Regions from separate parts of the Microbacterium sp. NPDC089188 genome, predicted to be linked through region 2. Evidence: predicted binding sites of a transcription regulator. Region 2 holds the regulator's gene; each other region holds the start of a gene.
The links. Region 2 encodes HrcA, which represses chaperone genes, less so after heat shock. Its sites were predicted from a motif close to TTNGCACTCGNNNNNNNCGAGTGCNAA; they were not measured.
Positions count from the first base shown of each region.

Region 1: a site for HrcA is predicted at 2,749-2,775, ahead of groL (chaperonin GroEL). Genes of this name have one in related genera too.
Region 3: a site for HrcA is predicted at 2,022-2,048, ahead of AB0N80_RS08035 (Hsp20/alpha crystallin family protein). Genes of this name have one in related genera too.

Region 1 is NZ_JBFBHH010000002.1:580,282-585,522, reverse strand. It holds gene AB0N80_RS09045 (HAMP domain-containing sensor histidine kinase) at 1-787, shown strand, start outside; gene groL (chaperonin GroEL) at 1,091-2,710, opposite strand; gene AB0N80_RS09035 (cold-shock protein) at 2,883-3,083, opposite strand; gene AB0N80_RS09030 (LytR C-terminal domain-containing protein) at 3,214-3,816, opposite strand; gene AB0N80_RS09025 (DUF3263 domain-containing protein) at 3,852-4,106, opposite strand; gene AB0N80_RS09020 (DUF2332 domain-containing protein) at 4,116-5,105, opposite strand; gene msrB (peptide-methionine (R)-S-oxide reductase MsrB) at 5,178-5,241, shown strand, end outside.
Region 2 is NZ_JBFBHH010000004.1:352,981-358,221, forward strand. It holds gene AB0N80_RS14790 (PhoH family protein) at 1-16, opposite strand, end outside; gene AB0N80_RS14795 (HIT domain-containing protein) at 66-413, opposite strand; gene AB0N80_RS14800 (16S rRNA (uracil(1498)-N(3))-methyltransferase) at 584-1,318, opposite strand; gene dnaJ (molecular chaperone DnaJ) at 1,321-2,445, opposite strand; gene hrcA (heat-inducible transcriptional repressor HrcA) at 2,508-3,548, opposite strand; gene hemW (radical SAM family heme chaperone HemW) at 3,827-5,044, opposite strand; gene AB0N80_RS14820 (DUF1990 family protein) at 5,044-5,241, opposite strand, start outside.
Region 3 is NZ_JBFBHH010000002.1:393,340-398,580, forward strand. It holds gene AB0N80_RS08020 (hypothetical protein) at 1-96, opposite strand, end outside; gene AB0N80_RS08025 (CDGSH iron-sulfur domain-containing protein) at 110-310, opposite strand; gene AB0N80_RS08030 (iron-containing redox enzyme family protein) at 307-1,275, opposite strand; gene AB0N80_RS08035 (Hsp20/alpha crystallin family protein) at 1,484-1,939, opposite strand; gene AB0N80_RS08040 (manganese catalase family protein) at 2,178-3,059, shown strand; gene AB0N80_RS08045 (DUF2231 domain-containing protein) at 3,065-3,625, shown strand; gene AB0N80_RS08050 (SDR family NAD(P)-dependent oxidoreductase) at 3,723-4,628, opposite strand; gene AB0N80_RS08055 (MBL fold metallo-hydrolase) at 4,793-5,241, shown strand, end outside.

The DNA of each region.
Region 1 (5,241 bases), on a different contig from region 2:
GCTCGACCTGCGTCCCATCGCACGTGACGCCGCCCTCGACCTGCGGGTGACCTCGCCCCAGCGCGAGGTCACGGTCGACGACACCACTTCTCGCGGTCCGCTCGTGCTGCCCACGATCACCCTCGATCCACTGCTCGATTCGGGCGGACACCCCGCCGAGGCCGCGACGCGACGCCGCACGGCTCCCACCACGTCGGCCATGGCGATCGCCGGAGCCACGCTGTCGCGCCTGCGCCGCCGCCAGAAGGACGGCACCGATCCCGCCACGACGACCGGGGAGGCACCGACGACCGAGCCGGCCGCACCGCCGGCCGGAGCGATGCGTCCCACACCGCGGCTGGCGCCGATCGTGCTGGGCGACGAGAACAAGGTGCGTCAGGTGGTGGCGAACCTCCTGGGCAACGCGCGTCGATTCACCGCCGACGACTCCCCCATCGGGCTGCGCGTGGGAGTGGATGCCGAGAACGACATGGGCTGGGTCGAGATCATCGACCACGGCGAGGGCGTTCCCGAGCAGATCCGCGACCAGATCTTCCAGCGCTTCTGGCGCGCCGACACCTCGCGCACGCGCGAGACCGGCGGATCCGGCCTCGGTCTGTCGATCGTGGCATCCATCGTCGATCTGCTGCACGGTACGGTCGAGGTCGTCGACACCCCCGGCGGGGGCGCGACGTTCCGGGTGTCTCTTCCGCTGGCCGATCGTCGCGACGCCGCGGAGCATGCGCTGATCGAGACGCAGCCGCTCGAGCGCCTCCCCGACGATCACCGGCCCGACACCCCGGCCTGAGACGCCGCGCTCCGTTTCCCGGCGGGGATCGTCCGGCCGGGACCGCGTGAGCGAGTCCCTTCGGCAGATCACGCCGCCTGGTCGTCTCGCGACGTGGGCGAAACGATCCGCAGCACGCCGGAAGGACACGCGGCAGGCTCGAGCGCTCGCGCGAGCGAGAGGGCTCGGCGGCGTCGTTCGTCGACGCGCCGCCTCGGGCGACCGGGGCACCGTCATCGGCGTGTGAGACCGCGCCACCCGGCCCGCCGGAACGGAGAACGCCCCCTCCCGGAGGAGGGGGCGTTCTCGGGCGTCAGGCGTGGATCAGAAGTCCATGCCACCCGTCGGGTCGCCCGCGGGAGCGGCGACCTTCTCGGGCTTGTCGGCGACGACGGCCTCGGTCGTGAGGAACAGACCGGCGATCGACGCGGCGTTCTGCAGAGCAGAGCGGGTCACCTTGGCGGGGTCGATGATGCCCTGTGCGAACAGGTCACCGTACTCGCCGGTCGCGGCGTTGAGGCCGTGGCCCACGGGGAGCTCCGACACCTTGTTCGCGACGACACCGGGCTCGAGACCGGCGTTCAGCGCGATCTGCTTGAGCGGAGCCTCGATGGCGACCTTGACGATGTTCGCACCGGTCGCCTCGTCGCCCGAGAGCTGGAGGTTCGCGAGAGCGTTCTTGCCGGCCTGGATGAGCGCGACGCCACCACCGGCGACGACACCCTCTTCCACGGCGGCCTTGGCGTTGCGCACGGCGTCTTCGATGCGGTGCTTGCGCTCCTTGAGCTCGACCTCGGTCGCGGCTCCGGCCTTGATGACGGCGACGCCACCGGCGAGCTTCGCGAGGCGCTCCTGGAGCTTCTCGCGGTCGTAGTCGCTGTCGGTGTTCTCGATCTCGCGGCGGATCTGGGTCACGCGACCCTCGATCAGCTCCGACTCACCGGCACCCTCGACGATCGTGGTCTCGTCCTTGGTGATGATGACCTTGCGAGCACGGCCGAGCAGGTCGACGGTCGCGTTCTCGAGCTTGAGGCCCACCTCTTCGGTGATGACCTGGCCGCCGGTGAGGATCGCGATGTCCTGCAGCTGAGCCTTGCGGCGGTCGCCGAAGCCGGGAGCCTTGACGGCGACCGACTTGAAGATGCCGCGGATCTTGTTCAGCACCAGGGTCGCGAGCGCTTCGCCCTCGACGTCCTCGGCGATGATGAGGAGCTCCTTGCCCTCCTGGATCACCTTGTCGACGATCGGCAGAAGGTCCTTGATGTTGGAGATCTTCTGGTTGGCGATCAGGATGTACGGGTCTTCGAAGACCGCTTCCTGACGCTCGGGGTCGGTGACGAAGTAGGGGTTGATGTAACCCTTGTCGAAGCGCATGCCCTCGGTGAGCTCGAGCTCGGTGCCGAAGGTGTTGCTCTCCTCGACGGTGACGACGCCTTCCTTGCCCACCTTGTCGATGGCCTCGGCGATGAGCTCGCCGATCGCGGGGTCGGCGGCGGAGATCGACGCGGTGGCGGCGATCTGCTCCTTGGACTCGACCTCCTTGGCGGAGGAGAGCAGCTCGTCGGTGACGGCCTTGACGGCCTTCTCGATGCCCTTCTTGAGCGAGATGGGGTCGGCGCCGGCCGCGACGTTGCGCAGGCCCTCGCGCACGAGCGCCTGGGCGAGAACGGTGGCGGTGGTGGTGCCGTCACCCGCGACGTCGTCGGTCTTCTTGGCGACCTCCTTGACCAGCTCGGCGCCGATCTTCTCGTACGGGTCGTCGAGCTCGATCTCCTTGGCGATCGAGACACCGTCGTTCGTGATCGTGGGGGCGCCCCACTTCTTCTCGAGCACGACGTTGCGACCGCGGGGGCCCAGGGTCACCTTGACGGCGTCGGCCAGCGTGTTGAGGCCGCGCTCGAGACCGCGACGGGCCTCTTCGTCGAAAGCGATGATCTTTGCCATAAGTGTGTCGTCCCTCCCGGACGGGTGACTTCCAGATTTTGGCACTCGACGAAAGCGAGTGCTAACTCATTCTGGCACTCGCCCCTGGGGAGTGCAAGCCGCGAGGCCGTCCGTGAGACGACGAACGCCGTGGCATCCCGGTGAGGGATGCCACGGCGTTCGAGCCAGCGGATCAGGCCAGTCGCACGGACTCCGCCTGCGGGCCCTTCTGACCGGTGCCGACGGTGAATTCGACCGCCTGACCTTCCTCGAGGACGCGGAAGCCCGACATCTCGATGCTCGAGTAGTGGACGAACACGTCCTGCCCATCGGACACGGTGATGAAACCGTAGCCCTTCTCGGCGTTGAACCATTTGACGGTGCCCTGCGTCATGCGAATCTCCTGTTGCTGGATGACTCGGTCATCGTAAGCACGCCGGATGCCGCCGAACCGGCCCCTCCGGGGATTGTTGACGCGCGTGCCCCCAACTTGTTACGCCGCGGAAACACGCGGCGCGAGAGGGTCACTGCGCGGTGGCGGAGGGGGTCGCGCCGGCGGCGCGGTCGAGGCCGATCACCACGACGAGTCGCTTGACGGCGCTCTCGTCGTCGGGGGTGTTCGGGTCGTCGGTCGGCTGCAGGAAGTCGCTCTGCGCGACCTCGGCGCCGCCGATGGTCTGTGCGAGGCCCCGCGCCGCCGCCTCGTCGCCGTCGCGCAGGTAGTAGATCGTGGTCTGAGCGAAATCGGTGGAGTCGGAGTCCCCCGTCTCGACGGTGTCACCGGCCCACCCCGCCGCCACGATCTGATCGCGCACCGTCGCGGCGAGGCCGTCCTGGCCCGTGCCGTTCAGCACCACCACCGAGTACGAGGTGTCGACGACGACGGCCTCGGTCGGTTCTGCCGACACGGTCGGAACGGGTGCGTCATCGGCGCCGAGGCTGATGCGGCCCGAGGCCACGAGGGACCCGAAAATGCCCACGATGATGAGCACGAGCGTGGCGATGGCCGCCCACAGGAACACGATCCATCCGCGCGTGCGCGGTCGCTCGGCCCGGTGCGCCCCGACCCGGCCGGTGGAATCGGGCAGGTCGTCGAAGCGATCCCGAGGGAAGGTCGATCTGGCCATTGGACGATGCTATCGGTCGACGCCTGAGCACCCCGTCAGCGGGCCGCCGTCCGACCCAGCCGGGCGCGCTGCTGCGCCACTGCGTCGTCGCGTCGCCGCCGCAGACGGCGAACGAGCATCGGGTCGTGCGCGAGGGCGTCGGGGGTGTCGATCAACCGCCCCAGCAGCTGGTAGTAGCGCGCCGGCGTGAGGTCGAACTCCGCCCGGATCGCCTCCTCCTTCGCACCCGCGTGGCGCCGCCATTCACCCTCGAAGGCGAGGAAGGAGAGGTCGCGGTCCGAAAGAGGCACGGCGCCACGCTACTGCGCCGACGACGCCCCTCCCGGATGCCACGCCACCCACGCGCCGAGTGGATCCACTTCGGCCAGCACCTCCCCGTCCAGCGCCAGGGCGAAGCCGCCCCGTTTCACGCCCGGTGCTGCCGTCCATCCGTCGTGGAGGCCGGGGGCGTCGAGCGTCACCCAGCGTCCCGCGGTGCGGGCGGCGTCGATGACCGCCCCGCGCCGAGCGCGCGGCACGTGCGCGAGCACGCCCGGCGTCGTGACCACGAGCGTGGCGTCGGCGGGGGCCTGCGCGGCGAGCGCGGGCAGGGCGTCCGCGCCGTCGCCGGAGACCAGGAGCGGCGGATCGACGGCGGCGATGTCGAGAGCGGCGACGATGCGCTCACGTCGCCCCTCCTCCCCCGGCCACACGAGCCCCTCGAGCCACGCCCGGTCATCCGCGTCGCGGGCGTCGAGCGGGTTGAGGTCGATCCCGGCGCGCCAGACGATCTCGGGCATTCGAAGGACGGGGTCGCCGGTCAGGTCGCTGTGCAACTCGACCGTCGAGGGGCCGTCGACCGGGTCGAGGGCGATGAGCTCGTCGCCTCGGCGGTAGCGGTACGAGTACCGGTCGGGGTACAGGCACAACCCGGCGCTCGCGCCGACCTCGAGCAGCGCGATCGGACCGTCGATGCGGGCGAGCGCCGGCAGCAGAGCGGCGCACCGGAGCGGCTCGTTGGTCTGCACGCTGCGCACCCGGCACTGCGCGGCGATCTCATCGGCGTGTGCGACGACCCACGGGGCCCACGCGTCGACGTCGTCCATCGGCGCCCCGCGCACGCGCATCACCGCGAAGACGAGCGGGGGTTGACGGCGGGTCTCGGGAATCGGCGCGAGCGCGGCAGCGACCGTCGGATCCTTCGCCACGCGATGCGCCCAGGCCTCGTAGACCGCGGATCGGCCGGGCGCCTCATCGCGGGCGAACCGTCCATAGCGTTCGACGACGGCATCCACGGCATCCTGATCCACTCACGAATCATCGCAGCACGACCCGGTCGGCGCCGGGCACGAGACAATGGGAGCAGACGAAGGAGAGAACACATGACCTACGCCGTCGACAAGTCCGACGACCAGTGGCGCGCCGAGCTCAGCCCCGAGCAGTACG
Region 2 (5,241 bases):
CGAGCAGCTGCACCATGGCCACGCCGTCGACGGCGATCTGCTCGGAGACGGTCTCTTCGGGGGAATCAGCCACCCAGGCTCTTTTCGTTCAGGCCGCCCGCGAGAACGTGGGCGTGCACATGGAAGACGGTCTGTCCGGCACCCTCGCCGGTGTTGAAGATCAGACGGAAATCGCCGTCGGCGTGCTCGGCGGCGACGCTGTTCGCGAGACCGATCACCTCGGTCAGCAGCTCCGGGTCGCCGGCCGCGAGCTCGACGACGTTGCGATACTGCTGCGTCTTGGGGATGACGAGCAGGTGCACCGGCGCCTGAGGGGCGATGTCGCGGATCGCGAAGGCGTTCTCGGTCTCGGCCACGATCTCGGCAGGGATCTCGCCCTGCAGGATGCGCGTGAAGATCGACGGTTCGCTCATGGCATCCAGTCTAGTGAGGGCCTCCGACACCGGGGCTCGGCCGTTTCGCCGACGCCCTCTCGGCGCTCACCGACCCGGATCGGGGCGGATCCCGCCGCTCGGGGCGGAGAATCGACGCCCCGATCTGCCGTATCCGCGCCGGATGCGAGAAGCGCCCGGCACGGCCCGGCTCACCAGCGCCCGTGCGCCGCCGACAGCACCGAGATGGCCGCGGCCCCGGCGGTGGAGGTCCGCAGCACGGTGTCGCCCAGCCGCACGAGGCGGGCGCCGGCGTCTTCGAGCGCCGACAGCTCCTCCGGGGCGATCCCGCCCTCCGGGCCCACCACGAGCACCACGTCGCGACCGTCCGATGCCTCCGCGGCCACCTCGGTGAGGCGGACGGATGCCGTCGGCTCGAGCACGAGGACGACATAGGCACCGGCACGGGCGACGAGGTCGGCCGTCCGGGCCACGCCCTCGACCTCGGGCACCCACGCGCGGTGCGCCTGCTTCGCAGCCTCGCGGACGATCGTCCGCCAGCGCGCGAGCCCCTTGTCGGCCTTGGCATCCCAGCGCGAGACGCTGCGCGCCGCCTGCCACGGGACGATCTCATCGACGCCGAGCTCGGTCGCCGCCTGGACGGCCAGCTCGTCGCGGTCGCCTTTCGCCAATGCCTGCACGAGCACGAACCGCGGGACCGACGCCGCGACCTCCTCGCGGCCCGTGACGCGCACGTCGACCTGCTTGGGGCCGAGAGCGGTCACGACTCCCGAGAGCCACACGCCGCGTCCGTCGCCGAGCGTGACCGCCTCGTCGACCCGCACGCGCCGCACGCTCGCGGCGTGATGCGCCTCCGGCCCGGTGAGGGTCACGGCATCCCCCGGCTGTGCGTCGGTGGCGTCGTCGGTGACGAAGTGCAGCGCCATGCTCAGTGGCGGAAGCGATCGCGGAATTTGCTGAACATGCCCTGTTGGTGCTCGGCCAGGCGGGGCCCGGGAGCCTTGGTGCGCTTGGCGAACTCCTCGATGAGAGCCCGCTCCTTGTGGTCGAGGCGCGTGGGGGTCACCACGTGCACACCGACCTTCAGGTCGCCGCGCTGGCTGCCCCGCAGGGGCGTGATGCCGCGGCCCTTGATCGTCAGCACGTCGCCCGACTGCACGCCCGGGCGCACCTCGAGGTCGACGGAGCCGTCGAGCGACTCGATCGTCGTGGTGGCGCCGAGGATGGCGTCGGGCATCGACACCTCGAGGGTGGCGACGAGGTCGTCACCCTCGCGACTGAATGCGTCGTGCGCCTCCACGGTGATCTCCAGGTACAGGTCGCCGTTGGGGCCTCCGGCCGGGCCCACCTCGCCCGAGCCGGGGAGCTGCAGGCGCAGGCCCGACTCGACGCCCGCGGGGATGTCGACCGACACCGTGCGGCGCGCGCGCACCCGGCCCTGACCCTGGCAGGTGCCGCAGGGGTAGGGGATGGTCGTGCCGTGACCGTGGCACACGGTGCAGGGCTGGCCGGTGACGACGTTGCCGAGGAGGCTCCGCACGGTGCGCTGCACGTGACCGGAACCGTGGCAGATGTCGCAGGTGACCTCGCTGGTACCGGGCTGCGTGCACGCTCCCTGGCACGTCTCGCAGAGGACCGCCGTGTCGACCTCGAGGTCGCGGTGCGTACCGAAGACGACGTCGCCGAGCTGCAGCGTGACGCGGACGAGGGCGTCCTGGCCGCGCTCCCGGCGTGACCGCGGTCGCGGGCCGCGGCCTCCGCCGCCGCCCTGCGCGCCGCCGAAGAACGTCTCGAAGATGTCGCTGAAACCGCCGAACCCGGCCGCTCCCCCGCCCCCGAACGGGCTCTGGTCGCCGCCCATGTCGTAGCGGCGGCGCTGCTCGGGATCGCTCAGCACGTCGTAGGCGTGTGTCACGAGTTTGAACTTCTCGGACGCGTCCTCGCCGGGATTCACATCGGGGTGCAGCTGGCGCGCGAGACGCCGGTAGGCCTTCTTGATGTCTTCCGGGCTGGCGTCGCGTTCGACGCCCAGGACCTCGTAGTGGTCAGCCACAATCGCCTTCCTGCCCGCTCGCGCGGGGTCGTTCTCGTGGGGAGTGCTCGCGGCGCGAGACGTCAGCGCGAGCTGTCGTCGTCTTCGAGCATCCGGGTCAGATAGTGCGCGACGGCGCGGACCGCCGCGAGGTTGGAGGAGTAGTCCATGCGGGTCGGCCCGAGCAGACCCACGCGGGCCCCGCCGGTGGAGCCGTCGTAACGGCTCGCGAGCACGGAGGCCTCGACGAGGCCGAAAGGCTCGTTCTCGCGCCCGATACTCGCCGACAGCCCCTTCTCGTCGGCGACCATCTCGCTCATCAGGCGCAGCAGGGTCACCTGCTCCTCGATCGCTTCGAGGAGCGGGTAGATACTGCCGCGGAAGTCCTGCTCGCGCTTGGCGAGGGTCGCGGCGCCGGCCATGACGAGACGGTCCTGACGGAAGGCCTCGAGCTCCTCCCCGACCACGCGCAGGACCGCGTCGGCGATCGCGTCGAGCACGACCCCGGGGCGCGGGCCGGCAGTGAGGGCCTCGGAGACGCGCTGGGAGCTCTCGGCGACGCTGTGTCCGACGAGCACCGCGCCCACGCGCGCGCGCAGCAGGGCGATGTCGCTCTCGCCGGGCTCGGCGGGCACGAGCGCGATGCGCTGCGACACCCGACCGGTGTCGGTGACCAGGATGACGAGAACCCGGGGCCCGCCGAGGGCGACGAGTTCGACGTGCGTGACGTTGGCGCGAGCGAACGAGGGGTACTGCACGATCGCGACCTGGCCGGTCAGCTGCGTCAGCGCCCGTACCGTGCGTGCGAGGAGGTCGTCGAGGTCGCCCGCCTCATCGAGGAAGGAGGTGATGGCGCTGCGCTGGGCGCTCGACAGCGGGCGGAGCTCGGCGAGGTGGTCGACGAAGACGCGGTAGCCCTTGTCGGTCGGGACGCGTCCCGACGACGTGTGCGGCGCGACGATGAGGTCTTCGTCCTCGAGAAGGGCCATGTCGTTGCGGATGGTCGCCGCCGACACCCCGAAGGCATGGCGGTCGACGATGGCCTTGCTGCCGACGGGCTCGCGCGTGTCGACGTAGTCCTGGACGATCGCGCGCAAGACCTGGAGGCCGCGTTCCGACACCATGGCTGCTCCTCCCGTTTGGCACTCGACTCGACTGAGTGCCAATTCTACGACGATCGCCCCGCCCGTGCGTCGAGCGGCTCGCGGAGGTCGGCGGCGTCGCGGTCAGGCGGCGCGGTCGGACGGCGCGGCATGCGTGTGAACGCCGCTCCGAGCGGCAAACCCCCGGACAGGGCGTTTACGCCTCGCCGGGCGTTTGCACGAAGCACCGACGCGCCAACGGGCCGCGGGCATCGTCACGCCCGACGATTCAGCCCGTGGGCAGCAGAGGCGTCCCCGGGTCAGGCCGTCAGCGCGCGCACCACGGCATCCGCCAGCAGGCGTCCGCGACGGGTCAGCACGATGCGCCCGCGAACGGCATCCGGGCCCTCGATGAGCCCGTCGGCGATGAGGGATGCCACGGCCTTGCGCCCCTCGCCGAGGATCTCCGACACCGCGAGCCCTTCGCGGATGCGGCTGCGCAGGAGCACCGATTCGAGCCGACGCGCCGTCTCGTCGGGACGCTCTCGCGCCGCGGCGGGCGATTCGGCGGCGGCGAGCCGCTGGGCGTACGCGGCGGGATGCTTCACGTTCCACCAGCGCAGCCCCGCGACATGGCTGTGCGCGCCCGGACCGAAGCCCCACCAGTCGGTGCCGCGCCAGTACGCGAGGTTGTGGCGCGAACGGTGCGCGACGCCCCGCGACCAGTTCGACACCTCGTACCAGTCGTAGCCCGCGGCGGCGAGCAGATCGTCGGCGAGCTCGTACATGTCGGCCTGCAGGTCGTCGTCCGGCGTCGCGACGGCGCCGGAGCGGATCTGCCGCGCGAGCTTCGTCCCGTCCTCGACGATGAGCGCGTACGCCGACACGTGGTCGGGTTCGAGAGCGGTCGCCGCCTCGAGCGAGGCGCGCCAGTCGTCGAGCGACTCCCCCGGCGCGCCGTAGATCAGGTCGACGGAGACGTCGAGACCCGCGCGGCGCGCGGCCGCGACCGCGGTGGCGACGTTCAGCGGATCGTGGGTGCGGTCGAGCGCCGCGAGCACGTGGGGCCGGGCCGACTGCATGCCGATCGACAGGCGCGTCACCCCGGCGGCGGCGAGGGTGTCGGCGACCGCGTCGTCCACGGTGTCGGGGTTCGCCTCCACGGTCACCTCGGCGCCCGGCGCGATGCCGAACTCGTCGCGGACCGCGTCGAGCATGCGGGCGAGGTCGCCCGGCGGCAGCAGCGTCGGCGTCCCTCCCCCGAAGAACACCGTGGATGCCGCGCGCCGACCGCCCGCGGCATCCATCACTGCGCCCGCCAGGCGCACCTCGGTGGCCAGGGTGTCGGCGAAGTCGTCCTGCCGCGCTCCGCGGAGCTCGCTCGCCGTGTAGGTGTTGAAGTCGCAGTAGCCGCAGCGCACGCGGCAGAACGGCACGTGCAGGTAGACGCCGAAATCGGCGCCGGGATCGATGACGAGGTCGTCGGGGAGGCGTCCGTCGACCGGCGCGGGGTCTCCGAGCGGGAGGGGCCCGCCCATCAGGAGGAGTACAGCGGCGAGATCGCGCGCAGGTAGCGCGCGAACAACGCCTTGCGCCGACGCCGGACGCGGCTGGTGAAGAGGCGGTACGACGGGGCGGTGGGCCGATCGAAGGCGCGTACGACGAACCAGACCTCGTCGTTCTCGCGCCACTCGAGGCTGAAGAGCTCCTCGCCGCTCACGATCGAGTGCCCCAC
Region 3 (5,241 bases), on a different contig from region 2:
CCGACGCACGAGGTCGTGAGGGTCGTCCGCGAGCTCGTCGAGACCGGCGTCGTCCCTCCGTCGCAGCGGCAGCGCGTCGTCGGCGTCGAGACGCATCGGGGCGAGAGCCTCACTCCTCGGTGCGGAAACCCGACGCCTTGTGGGTTCCGTCGCAGAGCGGCTTGATGGTCGACAGTCCGCAGCGGCACAGGGCGACGGTGCGGCGGGTACGGGGCACCTCCGCCCCCTCGCTGGTCAGGAGGTGGGCGTCACCGCGGACGAGGAGGGGACCGTCGGGGTAGGCCGTGATCGTGACGCGGTCGTCAGTCATCGTTCGTCCTCCGTGCGCAGCGACGACGCACCCCGCGACCACGCGTCCAGCATGTGTCGGCCGACGCGGTCGTCGACCTCGAGGCACGCGGCCGCGCCGAACAGGATGTCGGGGAGCAAATCGGGCCGGTCCTCGGCCAAGGCGCCGGCGAGGTCGCGTCCGGCGATCTGCTCGTGCACGGCGTCGGCCTCGACGTGCTCGTCGAAGTACCCGCACACATCGTCGCCGAAGCCGAGCCGGCGCAGCCCCTCGGCATAGAGACGGTTGGGGATCGAGGAGGTCATCTCGAACGCGGCGAGGTGACCGACGATCGCACCGAGCAAGCGGCGGTTGAGTCCGAACATCGACATCGTGTTGTGCGACGCGAGGGTGACGGCGGGAACGTCATCGACATAGGCGCCGTACGCGTCGGTGAGTCCGGCTCCGCGGACCGCCCGTGCGAACAGGGTCGCGTGAACGCGGTCGGGGCGACCGGCGCCGTACTCGTCGGACTGGATCTCGACGAGGGCGGCCTTGGGGCGGCCGGTCAGGCGGGGGATGGCCCAGGAATGGGGGTCGGCCTCGCGCAGCGTGTACACCGTGCGGTGCACGAGGAACTCGTGCGCCTGCTCGAGCGTGGCCTTGCGCGCCAGGTGACGCGAGAGGCTGGGGCCGCCCTCGGCGCCGGTCAGGGCGAAGAGGTCGCGGGCCACGGCATCCGCGGTGGGCGCGGGTGGTTGCGGGACGGCGATGCTCTCGCGCAGCGAGGCCTCGAAGGCCGTCTCGATGACGCGTCGGGTGGCGACGAGCGCGGGATCCCACTCGAGCTCGGCACGAAACGCCGCGATCGATCCGTACGACGAGGCATACAGCGCGAAGAGCGCGAGCTGGAGATCGTCGTCGCACGCGATGTCGGCGGTCGTGGAGACCGCCGCGTCGGCGAGTGCCGTGTGCCCGGTGGCGACACCGTCCACGAGGTGACGCAGAACCGCGGCGCTCACGGGTCCGCGGGCGTCGAACGGCACCAGCCGGGCCTCGACGTCGTCGACGGGCGCAGCGGGCGGGGGCGAGGACAGAGTCGGCGGCACCCAGGCACTGTGCGTCAGGGAGCGGCGGTTGTTCGAGACCCTTGACAAGCGGAGGCGCCCGGGCGAGGGAGCGGGTGGATGGGACCGCTCCCTCGCCCGGTGGTGATCACTGCTCGATGGGCTGCGGCGTGCTGTCGTGCGCTTCGATCACGCCCTCGCCGTCGTCGGTCGACACGGCGATGCGCCGCGGCTTCGCCTTCTCGCTGACGGGGATCGTGACCGAGAGCACGCCGTTGCGGTAGGCGGCGCTGATGCGCTCGGTGTCGATGCCCTGCCCGAGGTTGAGCTGTCGGACGAAGGATGCCGTCTCGCGTTCGCGGGTGATCCACTTCACGCCCTCGCCCGAACCGAGGGTGCGCTCGGCGCGGATCGTCAGCAGCTGGCCGTCGACGTCGATGTCGACCGACCCGGGGTCGACACCGGGCAGGTCGGCCGCGAGGACGTAGTGATCGCCGTCGCGGTACAGGTCCATCGGCATCCGGCGCGGACCACCGCCGCGGCGGGCGTCGAGGAGCGTCGACGCGAGGCGGTCGAGGTCGCGGAAGGGGTCGTAGGTGGCCATGGTCGTTCTCCTTTTCGATCAGTCCGGACGTGGCATCCGGGGCTCTAGAAGTTGAGTCATGTTCGCTCAACTCGGCAGAAGATTAGCACTCTCGGGTCGAGAGTGCCAAGAGGTCGGGCGCGCGATTGTGGCCCGCGTCGACCGCGCCCGCAACCCCCGTGCCGGACCCCTGCGAGGAAGCGTTTCGTGGCCGTCGATGCCGAGCCCCCCGGTCGGCGTCCCGACGACGAGGAGAGACATGTACTTCCACCGACAAGAACTCCAGCACAGCGCCACCCCCGACAAGCCCGACGCCGTCTACGCCCGCAAGCTCCAGGAGGTGCTCGGCGGCCAGTACGGCGAGATCTCGGTCGCGATGCAGTACCAGTTCCAGGCGTGGAACATGCACATGCCCGGCAAGTACCGCGACCTCGTGTTCGGTATCGGTGCCGAAGAGATGGGTCACGTCGAGATGCTCGCGATCATGATCGCGCAGCTGCTGGAGAAGTCGCCGCTCGGCATCACCGAGGAGGCCGTGCAGGACGACCCGACCGTCGCCGCCGTGATCGGCGGCACCGACATCCAGCACGGGATCGTCGCAGGCGCTGGTGCCCGCCCCGTCGACGCGAACGGCAACCCGTGGCAGGGCAGCTTCATCACCGCGAGCGGCAACTTGCTCGCCGACTTCACCGCCAACGCGAACGCCGAGATGCAGGGGCGCGTCCAGGTCGCGCGGCTGTATCACCAGACAGACGACCACGGCGTGAAGGACCTGCTCGCGTTCCTCCTCGCCCGCGACACGATGCATCAGAACCAGTGGGCCGCCGCGGCCGCCGAGCTGCAGGCCGAGGGCTACGAGCAGATGCCCGTGCCGAGCAACTTCCCCCTCGACAAGGAGGATCGCGACGTGTCGTACCAATACATCAACTTCAGCAACGGTGCGCAGGCCGGTGACGGCACCTGGGCCTCGGAGCCGACGCCCGACGGCAAGGGAGAGTTCACCTACCTCCCCGAGCCCCCCGCGGGCGTGCCGATGCCCCCGCCCACCAAGCCCGACGTGCGGTTCTACGGCACGACCGAGCTGCCGAACACGGTCGAGAAGCTCGCCGGGCGCGCGCAGGACGCGCTGCACAAGGAATGAACGGGATGGATGCCGCGGCGCCGGGGCCCTCGACGGTCCCGGCGCCGCGGAGCGGAGCGAGTTTCCCCGCGATGCGCGCGGCCAAGGTGCCGCGCTCGATCGTGGCGGGGCCGTACGGACACCCGTTCCATCCGGTCGCGGTGACCGTGCCCATCGGGGCGTGGTCGTCGAGCCTCGTGTTCGACCTGCTGGGTCTCGCCGCCGACGATCCCCGGGCGTTCGCGAAGGGCTCGCGCTGGCTCATCGCGATCGGTCTCGGCGGGGCAGTGGGGGCGTCGGTGCTCGGCCTGCTCGACATGTCGCGCATTCCGCGCGGAACGCCGGCTCGGCGGACGGCCGTCGCTCATATGGTGATCAACGTCACCGCGATGGCGCTGTTCTCGACCAGCCTCGTCGTGCGGGCGCTGGATCTCGCGCGGGTCCCGGTCGTGGCCTTCGGGCTCAGCGTCATGGCCTCCGCAGGGCTGAGCGTCTCGGGCTGGCTCGGCGGAAAGCTCGCCTACCGCTGGGGCGTGCGGGTCGCCGACGAGAACACCCAGCGCGAGGGCTTCGAGACGGCCGCCTGACCGATCGGTCCTCTCGACCGCGGGGGCTTCGACAGGCTCAGCCTCCTGTGGCGGGAGGTCCGTGAGCCTGTCGAAGGGACCGGAGGCTTCGACGGGCTCAGCCTCCCGTGGAAGAACGCGGGCGCCGCAGCGGCACGCGCGCCCAGCCGCCGCTCACCGCGCCGGGGTCGTGCTGCGCCTCCAGCACCGCGCCGCTGGTCGGTGTCGCGGGCCGGCGGCGCAGGCCGAGCGCGTGCTGCAGCGCGCGGATGAAGCGGTCGTAGACGCGCGGCGCGAGGAACTGCAGCGGACGGGTGACGAACTGCGCGGCCCCCACGCCCACCTCGTGCCGGCGTCCGCGCGTCACACGCACGATGGCGCGGGCCACGCGGTCGGCGGCGACCACCGGCGGGAGCGGGAAGGCGGTGCGCCCGGTGTAGTTCGCTGCGCGCTGGTAGATCGGGGTGTCGATGCTGGCCGGCAGCACGACCTTCACCCGGATGCCGCGGTGCGCGAGCATCTCCTGCCGCAGCGAGCGCGCGAAGCCGAGCAGACCGTGCTTCGCGGCGACGTACGACGAGACGTAGGGCCCGGCCACCTGCGAGTAGAGCGAGCCGACGAAGACGATCGTGCCGCCCCCGCCCGCGCGCAAGTACGGCAGCACGGCGCGGGCGGCGCGCATGTGTCCGAGGAGGTTCGTCTCGATCACCCGATCGCGCACCTCGTCGGGGGTGTCCTCGACCGAACCGTAGGAGAAGACCGACGCCGACCCCACCCACACGTCGATCCGTCCGAAGCGGGCGACCGTGGCATCCGCCGCCCGTGCCGGTCCGTCGGGGGTGGCGAGGTCGATCGAGAGGGTGAGCACCTCGGCCCCGCGGCGGCGGCATTCCTCGGCGGCCGCGGCGAGGGCGATCTCGTCGCGCGCGACGAGCGCGAGCCGGGCACCCCGGCGGGCGAAGCGCAGGGCCGCCGCCCGTCCGATTCCGCGCGAACCGCCGGTGACGACGACGACCTGACCCATGCTGTCCCCTCCGCGTGAGGCCTCGGCGGCTCCTCGCGGGGCGACGCTAAGCGGCGGGACCGGGCACCCCGAGGGGGTTGACGCCGGCCCGACGCGCTAACAGCGCCTCGGCGCACCCGCAACCCCGTGTGCGGTCCGCCCGTCCCCGCACGAGGGTGTGCGACATGTCGAAAGAACACGCAGGACCCGGGCGCACGCCCGACGGGGTAAGAGAGGTCGCCGACGGCGTGCTGATGATCACGCGCGCCCTCACCAACAGCTACCTCATCGCCACCGATGACGGCCTGATCCTCGTCGACACGGGATTGCCACGGTCGTGGCCGTACCTCGTCGCCGCCCTGGCCGCGCATCGCTCCGGTCCCGACGACTTGGTGTCGGTCGCCCTTACACACGGCCACTTCGACCACGTCGGCACCGTCGACCGCCTGCAGCGCGAACACCACGTCCCGATCCACGTGCACGAAGCCGACGTGCCGCTCGTGCGGCATCCCTACCGCTACGACCGCGAGGCGTCTCGCGCCCTGTATCCGCTCCGTCACCCCGGAGGCATCCCGGCTCTCGCGAAGATGGCCCGAGCCGGGGCACTCTCCGTCCGCGGTGCGGCCGCGCTCGG